Linked DNA regions of Paludibaculum fermentans. The protein of the gene in region 1 binds, or shares a complex with, the protein of each later gene. Links are inferred from orthologs where the notes say so. Each region holds a gene or a part of one and is shown on either strand. Other genes may lie near its edges.

Region 1 (4,675 bases):
TTCTGTTCGGCTGCTGGGCGGGGTTGCTCCTGCAGAGTGGCCGGTCGCACGCGAGCCGGCTGAAGGTCCTGGGCGGGTGCGCGGCGGCTTGCCTGGCCTTGGGACTGGCCTTGCAGCCGTTGATCCCGATGGTGAAGCGGCTTTGGACGGGCTCGTTCCTGCTGTTCAGCACTGGCTGGGTGTTGCTCATGCTGATGGCCTTCTATTGGGTTATCGAGGTGAAGCAGGTAAAGCGGTGGACCATGCCATTCCTGGTGCTGGGCATGAACTCGATATTTGTCTATTCGCTCGGGCAGATCGGGATCTCCGGCTGGCTCAATCGCGGCCTGGCGAGCTTTACCGGGAACTTCGGGTTTCTGGGCGAACCGGGTGCGATTCCGCAGAGGGTGTGCGTGCTGGCGGGCCTTTGGTATCTGTGTTACTGGTTGTACCAGAGGCGGATTTTCCTGAAGATCTGAGGGCGCATCCGACGGGCTGATGCGGGTCGCTTTTTTACATGGTTCCGGCCGGAAAGCGAGGGCGTCCAGCGCTCCAAGACATTGAGTGGCAAGGTGTCCGTGCGAGCATAGGAGGGTGAGTTCCCCGTCCACTCCGGCCAAGGGCGCACTTGGCGTCATCTTCCTGATCGTCTTCCTCGACCTGATGGGCGCGGGGATCCTGATCCCGGTGATTCCTTACATCGTCGAGCCCTACCGCGCGGATGCCCTGACTGTCGGCATCCTGGCGATGGCTTTCTCCGCGGCGCAGTTCCTGGCCAGTCCGCTGCTGGGCCTCCTGTCCGACCGTTTTGGACGGCGCCCAATCCTACTGCTGAGTGTGCTGGGCAGCGCGGGCGGCTATTTCCTGTTCGGCTATGGCGGGTCGCTGGCGGTTCTGTTTGCCGCTCGCATTATTGATGGCTTAACCGGCGGGAATATCTCCGCGGCGCAGGCCTATATCGCCGATATTTCCGAGCCAAAAGACAGGGCGAAGAACTTCGGCCTGATTGGGGCGGCCTTTGGGCTGGGCTTCATCCTGGGGCCGGCGCTGGGCGGCGCGCTGAGCAAGATCAGCCTGTCGGCTCCGGCGTACGCGGCAGGTGTCCTCTCGCTGGTGACTTTTGCAGTGGGCTCAGTGCTGCTGAAGGAGTCGTTGCCGGCCGCCAACCGGACCTCGAAAAAGACCCGCTGGCATGACGTGAATCCGTTCTCCCAGATCCGGGCTGCCTTTGCGCGGGTAGGATTCCGCGAACTCATGCTGGCTACCTTTGCGATGAACTTTGGGATGGCCGGGCTGCAGACGAACTTCGCGGTATTCACGCATGCGCGATTCGGGTTGGACGCGAGCCACAATGCGATGCTGTTTGCGTTCCTGGGCGTGATGGCGTCGCTGACGCAAGGCTTGCTGCTGAGGAAGCTGGCTCCATCGCTGGGAGAGGGCCGGCTGGCCGTGGGCGGGTCGCTGCTGTTGGGACTTGGCTTCGTGGTGCTGGCCATTTCCAGCGCGATCTGGATGCTCTATCTGTGCCTGGTGCTGACGGCCCTGGGTTTCGGGCTGGCGGGTCCGTCGCTCTCGGGCCTGGTGTCTCGCCGGGCCACGCCGCGGGAGCAGGGTGTGCTGCTGGGGACGATGCAGTCGCTGGCCAGCTTTACGCGTGTGATCGGCCCTGTGTGGGCGGGCGCCTCGTTTGATCACATCGGGCAGAGCGCTCCGTATTGGACCGGCGCGATCTGCGCGGGGCTCACCATGGTGTGGTCGCTGCACTCCACGCGCGAATCACTTTGATTTGTCCCTGGGGCCCTTGCCGGGCAGCCCGACGGGATTCTCATGCACGCGTTCAGCGTGATCCGCAGTGAGACCCGTGGCGAGCTTGACGCTCTTTTCTCCATACTTGTCGCGGATTCGGTCGACGGCGGCCAAGGCCTGACGGGCGCGCTGGTTCTTCTCGGAATCGAGGAGGCCCAATTGGCCCTCGTGCGCCTCGAAGCCGGAGACGCCGGTGCCGATGAGGCGGATGGGCGTCTTGCCATCCCAGGCTTGGCGGAAGAGATGGCGCGACTCGGCGATGAGCTCGTGATCGAGTTGCGTGGACTGGGGCAGGGTCTTGCTGCGCGTGAGTGTGGTGAAGTCCTTGTAGCGCAGTTTGAGGTGGACGATGTTGGCGTGGAACTCGTGCTCGCGCAGGCGGCGGGCGACCTTCTCCGCGAGGCGGGCGAGGGTGGCTTCGAGTTCCATCGGCTCCGCCGTGTCTGTGTCGAACGTGTGCTCGTGGCTGATGGACTTGGGGTCGTCGTTGTCGCCGATGTCGCCGTCGAACCAGGATCCGGCGTCCATGCCGTGCGATTTGCCGGCCAGGGCGAGGCCCCACTGTCCGAAGCGGCGGCGGAGGAAGGGCTCGTCCAGGCGGGCGAGGTCGCCTACCTTGCGGATGCCATAGTCTTTCAGCTTCTGCTCAGTCACTTTGCCGACGCCCGGTATGCGGCGAACGTCCAGGGGGGCCAGGAAATTGGCCTCCAGCCCGGGCTGAACCCAGAGGATGCCGTTGGGCTTGGCCTGATCGGAGGAGACCTTGGCCACGAGGCGCGAGGTGGCGATGCCGACGGAGCAGTTGAGGCCGGTGACCTGTTTCATGCGCAAGTGGAGACGGTGGGCCGCCTGGAGCGGCGGGCCGAGCAGGCGCTCAGTGCCCGTAAGGTCCATGTAAGCTTCGTCGACGGAGGCCATTTCGACTTTGGGCGAGAACTCGTTGAGGACGCCATGGACCTTGTGGGAGTAGTCGCGGTAGCGGTCCGGATGGCCGTTGAGGAAGATGGCGTGGGGGCACAGTTTGGCCGCGGTGCGCAGGGGCAAGGCGGAATGGACGCCGAACTTGCGGGCTTCGTAGGAGGCTGCCGAGACTACGCCGCGGGCGTCCTTGGGGCCTCCGACGACGACCGCCTTGCCTTTCAGTGAAGGATCGAAGAGTTCTTCCACTGAGACGAAGAAGGCGTCCATGTCGACGTGGAAGATGGTTTTCACTTCTGTTCCAGGATAGACCGAACGCGCGGCGGCTGGCCTTCCGGCGAGTGGGAGGTGCGTGGCACACTGGCAGGTAGAGGGCCTATGTCGATCTTTATCGTGCAACTGGGTACGCCACGCAGGGCAGGGGAAGGGCCGCGGCTGGGCACGGTCAGGCGGCCGCCGCGCGGGGTGGCCAAGGCGGATTTCGCCAGGCTTGACTACTACGATGTGTGGTTTCCGAATCTGGCTCCCAGCGCCGAACTGGTGCAGGAAGCACTGCATGCGAAAGACGAGCCGGCGTGGGCGAGGTTCGTGCGGCAGTTCCGCAAGGAGATGAACGCTCCGGACCGCAGCCGGGAGCTGGATGTACTGGCGACGCTGTCGCACCATACGAACCTGTCGCTCGGTTGCTATTGCGCGGAAGAAGCCCGCTGTCACCGGTCGGTGCTTCGAGCTTTGCTGGTGGAACGGGGCGGCAAGGTCGTCTAGCGGCACCCTACGGCGTGTAGCGTCCGCGCAGCACTCTTGGCAATCCGGCCAGATCGTGGATCAGGGTGATGTCCTGCCATGGGCCCTTTGCGAACGCCTCGCGGACTCCGGCTTCGCCCTGGTAGCCGATCTCAAAGATCAGCCACCCGCCGGGCTTTAGAAGCCGTTCCGCCTGCGGGACGATGCGGTGGTAGATCTCGGTGCCCAGTGCACCGCCGGCGAGGGCCAGGTGGGGTTCAAAGTCGCGCACTTCCGTCTGCAGGCCGGGTATTTCGGCATCCGGAATGTAGGGCGGATTGGAAACGATCAGGTCAAAGCGGGTCTGGATTCCGGCGGCCAAGTCGCATTGTACGAAGTCCACGCGGGCGGCCAGTTCGGCGGCATTGCCGCGGGCGACCTGGAGGGCATCGAAACTCAGATCAGTGGCCACAGCCCGGGCCTTGAGTTCCAAGGCCAGGGTGACCACCAGGGCGCCCGAGCCTGTACCGATATCCAGCAGGGTTTTCGCGCGCGGCGCCACCTGGAGTGCCTGCTCCACTGTGTGCTCGGTCTCGGGGCGGGGCACCAGCACGGCGGGCGAGACGCGGAAGGGCCGTCCGTAGAACTCCTGGAGCCGTGTGATGTACTGCGTGGGCTTGCCCTGCATCCGCTCGTGGAGGTAGCGGCCGTAATGGATCCACTCCACGGTGGAGAGCTCGTGTTCGGGATGTGAGAAGAGATAGATGCGCTCCTTGTGGAGCGCGTGCAGGAGCAGGACTTCGGCGGTCAGCCTGGGCTCGGAGATACCGGCGCCAGCAAGGAGATCACTTCCCTGCTGGACCGCGGTCTTTGCCGTCATCCTTTTTGTTCGAGTTGAGATCGGCCTGGGAAGAATCCGCCTGCTCCTTGAGCTTCTGCGCGTTGAAGTGGTTTACGCAGGCGGTGAGCAGTTCCTCGATCTCGCCTTCCATGACGCGGTCGAGCTGGTGGAGCGTGAGGCCGATGCGGTGATCGGTGACACGGTTCTCCTTGAAGTTGTAGGTGCGGATCTTTTCGGAACGGTCGCCCGTGCCAACCTGGCTGCGGCGGTCGGCTCCGATGGCCTGCTGCTGCTTCTCCATCTCGAGTTCATAAAGGCGCGAGCGGAGAACGCGTTCCGCTTTAGCGCGGTTCTTGATCTGCGACTTTTCGTCCTGGCAGCTCACAACCAACCCCGTGGGCAGGTGGG
Region 2 (3,621 bases), 2.6 Mb from region 1 along the record:
GGAAGGCATCCGTCTGCCCGAGGACGTCCGCATCTACATCGCCACCAAGACGAAGTCGAGCGTCCGCGAGCTGGAAGGCGCCTGGACCAAGCTCCTGGCATACTCTTCCGTCACCAATATCCCCATCAATCTGCCGATGGCCCAGCAGGCGCTGAAGCAGCTTCTGCCCGGGCCGGAACGGCGCATCACCATCGATGCGGTCGTCCGGGCTGTGGCCGAGCGCTACAACCTGCAGCCCTCGCAGCTCAAACAGAAGACGAACGCCCACGAGATCGCCCGGCCCCGCCAGGTCGCCATGTACATCTGCAAGGAGCTCACACCCGCTTCCTTGCCTGAGATCGGACGCCACTTTGGGGGTAAGCACCACACGACCGTCCTCCATTCCATTCGCAAAGTGGAGGAGCTGCGCCAGTCCGACCCCGATTTGAACAGGCTGATCCACAGCGTATCCGATTCATTCAATTAGATTTCCTGAGTTTTCCACAGAGACGGGTCCACAGACCCTCTGCACTGCTGTGAGGATCTTGGGGCCTGCCGGAAGATCCGGTAGTTCCAACGTTAGTTTTCACACTTCGCGGATCCGTCAAGGCTCAGAGTTTTGTATAATTTAGAGAGAAATCTACATTTCCACAGGTCCTACGAATCCTAGAAGCAATAGGACTTGTTCATTGAGAGAGAGATAGCAGTAGGCGTAGGGTCCGACCAGAAGGGGAAACGGTTCCATGGAGTTCACCGTCAGCAAAGCCGACCTCGTTCGCGAGCTGAATCTGTCGCAAGGCGTGGTCGAGCGTAAGACCACCATTCCAATCCTGTCGAATGTTCTGCTCGAGCTCTCCGGTGAGCGGCTGACCTTGACGGCCACGGATCTGGAACTGGGCATCCGTTGTTCGACGCCCGCCAAAGTGAAGTCGGCCGGGGCAGGCACCATTCCTGCCAAGAAGCTGCTCGACTATGTCCGCCTGTTGCCCGACGCCGATGTCGTGGTCAAGTTCAGCGACAACCACTGGGCCAGCCTCACCTGCGGCCGTTCCAAGACGCGCATTGCCGGTATGTCGAGGGAGAGCTACCCCGAACTGCCCGAGATGCCGGAGCCGCTGGCTCAGCTTCCTCTCGCGCTGCTCAGCAGCATGATTTCGAAGACGATCTTCGCCATTTCCGCGGAGGAGTCTCGCTTCACCCTCAACGGCGCACTACTACAGGTGAAGGGCAAGACCATCACGATGGTTGCCACTGACGGACATCGCCTCGCCCTGGTCGAATGTGAGAACCCGATGCAGAGCGAGACGAACTACAAGGCGCTGCTGCCACGGAAGGCGATGGCTGAGATTCTCAAGCTCGCTTCGGATTCCGAAACGAAGGACGCTGCCGTCGACTTCTCAGGCGATGACAACCACCTGTTCTTCCAGGTTGGGGCCCGCCTGCTGATCAGCCGCAAGCTCACCGGCAACTTCCCCGATTTTGAACGCGTTCTGCCAAAGTCCCACAGCCATACCGTAGCCATTGAACGGGACGAACTCCGCGCCTCCATTGAGCGTGTGGCCCAGTTTTCCGATGAGCGCTCTCGCGCCATCAAAGTGCGCTTCGCCGACAACGAAGCCACTATTCATTCCTCGCTCTCGGAGAGCGGCGAGTCGGAAGAGAGCCTGGCAGTGGAATACGGCGGCCCGACGGTCGAAATCGGTTTCAATGCACAGTATCTGCTAGAGTTCCTGCGCGCCGTGCCCGAGGCCAAGGTGGCCTTCCACTTCAAGGACGCGCAAAGCGCCGGAGAATTGACTCCGTCCGGCGAAGGCGTTGACTACAAGTACCGCTATGTCGTGATGCCCATGCGCATCTGACCGTGATGCGAGCGGTGGAAACAAGGATTAGACAGTTTTGAGCACTCCTGGCACTTACGATTCCAGCAGCATTAAGGTTCTGGAGGGTCTGGAGGCCGTGCGCCTCCGCCCCGCCATGTATATTGGCTCCACCAGCGAGATGGGGCTGCATCACCTGGTCTACGAAGTCGTCGACAACTCTGTGGACGAGGCCATGGCCGGCTATTGCACTGAGATTCAGGCGACTATTCATATCGACGATTCCATCACCATCGTCGACAACGGCCGCGGGATCCCTGTCGGCATCAAGGAAGAGTTTGGCGTGTCCGCCGCGGAGATCGTCATGACGAAGCTCCATGCCGGCGGCAAGTTTGACGCCAACACCTACAAAGTCTCCGGCGGCCTGCACGGCGTCGGCGTCAGCTGCGTGAACGCCCTGTCTGAGACGCTGCACCTCGAAATCTGGCGGGAAAAGGCGACCTGGGAGCAGGATTACGAGCGCGGCCTGCCCAAAGGCCCCCTCACCCGTACCGGTAAAGCGAACAAAACAGGCACAAAAATCACGTTCAAAGCCGACGGCACCATCATGGAGGCGACGAAGTTCAACTTCGACACCCTGGCCACCCGTCTGCGCGAAACCGCCTTTCTGAACCGCGGCCTCAAGATCACCCTGACCGACGAGCGCGTCGAGCCTGTCAAGGGCCATGAGTTCTTCTACTCCGGCGGCATTGCAGAGTTCATCAAGCACCTGAATCGCGGCAAGAACGTTCTACACGAAAAGCCCATCAGCATCGAAGGTGAACGCGAGATGCCCAATGGCGGCACGCTCGTCATCGACATCGCGATGCAGTGGAACGACAGCTACTCCGACCAGATCTTCTCCTACGCCAACAACATCAACACGAAGGATGGCGGTTCGCACCTCACCGGCTTCCGCACCGCGCTCACCCGCACGCTGAACGCCAGCGCCCGGCAGGCCGGGCTGTTCAAGGAAGTGAAGGACGCCAATCTCTCCGGCGACGACGTGTTGGAAGGCATCACCGCCGTCGTCAGCGTGAAGCTGCCTCAACCGCAGTTTGAAGGCCAGACCAAGGGCAAGCTCAATTCCGACATCGGCGGGCTGGTCCAGGCGATCGTGAACGAGAAGCTCACCGAATTCTTCGACAAGAATCCGTCGGTGATGAAGAAGATTATTGGCAAGGCCGTGGAAGCGGCCCGGGCCCGCGAAGCCGCCCGCAAAGCGCGCGAACTCACGCGCCGCAAGGGTGCGCTCGATTCCGGCGGCCTGCCCGGGAAACTGGCCGACTGCCAGGAGAAGGATCCCGCCCGCTGCGAACTGTTCCTGGTCGAGGGCGAATCGGCCGGCGGCACGGCGAAGACCGGCCGCGATCGTAAATACCAGGCCATCCTGCCTCTCAAAGGTAAGATTCTAAACGTCGAAAAGGCCCGCTACGACAAGATGCTGGGCCACGACGAAATCCGCGCCATGATCACGGCCATCGGCACGGGGATTGGCAAGGAAGATTTCGACGTCAGCAAGCTTCGCTACCACAAGATCATCCTGATGACGGACGCCGACGTCGACGGCAGCCACATCCGGACCCTGCTGTTGACCTTCTTCTTCCGTCACATGCAGGAGTTGATCACCCGCGGCCACGTGTATGTCGCGCAACCGCCGCTGTATCGCATCAAGAAGGGCAAGAGCGAAAAGTACATCAAGAACGACGAAGAGTTCGTTCGGGAGATCCTGCGCCGCGCCACGGAGAACGTCCATGTGTTGAGCGGTGTCGACGGCGAGCTTCGC

The links. The genes of interacting proteins can lie anywhere in the genome.
Region 2: the proteins of dinB (region 1) and dnaN are in contact, whole or in part, in a solved structure (PDB 1OK7), measured with the Escherichia coli proteins. The link is inferred for Paludibaculum fermentans from one-to-one orthologs.

The regions. Positions count from the first base shown.
Region 1 is NZ_CP063849.1:8,694,835-8,699,509, forward strand. Bases 877-3,868 are described here. They hold dinB (DNA polymerase IV), read right to left. Parts: upstream 2,998-3,868; coding sequence 1,756-2,997; downstream 877-1,755. Other genes in these bases: IRI77_RS34535 (MFS transporter), read left to right, coding at 877-1,764; IRI77_RS34545 (DUF488 domain-containing protein), read left to right, coding at 3,082-3,468; prmC (peptide chain release factor N(5)-glutamine methyltransferase), read right to left, coding at 3,476-3,868. Outside these bases: IRI77_RS34530 (acyltransferase family protein), read left to right, coding at 1-458; more of IRI77_RS34535, read left to right, coding at 574-876; more of prmC, read right to left, coding at 3,869-4,306; prfA (peptide chain release factor 1), read right to left, coding at 4,272-4,675. UniProt on the Escherichia coli protein: Poorly processive, error-prone DNA polymerase involved in translesion repair and untargeted mutagenesis. Copies undamaged DNA at stalled replication forks, which arise in vivo from mismatched or misaligned primer ends.
Region 2 is NZ_CP063849.1:6,048,366-6,051,986, reverse strand. Bases 1-2,780 are described here. They hold dnaN (DNA polymerase III subunit beta), read left to right. Parts: upstream 1-722; coding sequence 723-1,838; downstream 1,839-2,780. Other genes in these bases: gyrB (DNA topoisomerase (ATP-hydrolyzing) subunit B), read left to right, coding at 1,876-2,780; dnaA (chromosomal replication initiator protein DnaA), read left to right, coding at 1-466. Also shown: more of gyrB, read left to right, coding at 2,781-3,621. UniProt on the Escherichia coli protein: Confers DNA tethering and processivity to DNA polymerases and other proteins. Acts as a clamp, forming a ring around DNA (a reaction catalyzed by the clamp-loading complex) which diffuses in an ATP-independent manner freely and bidirectionally along dsDNA.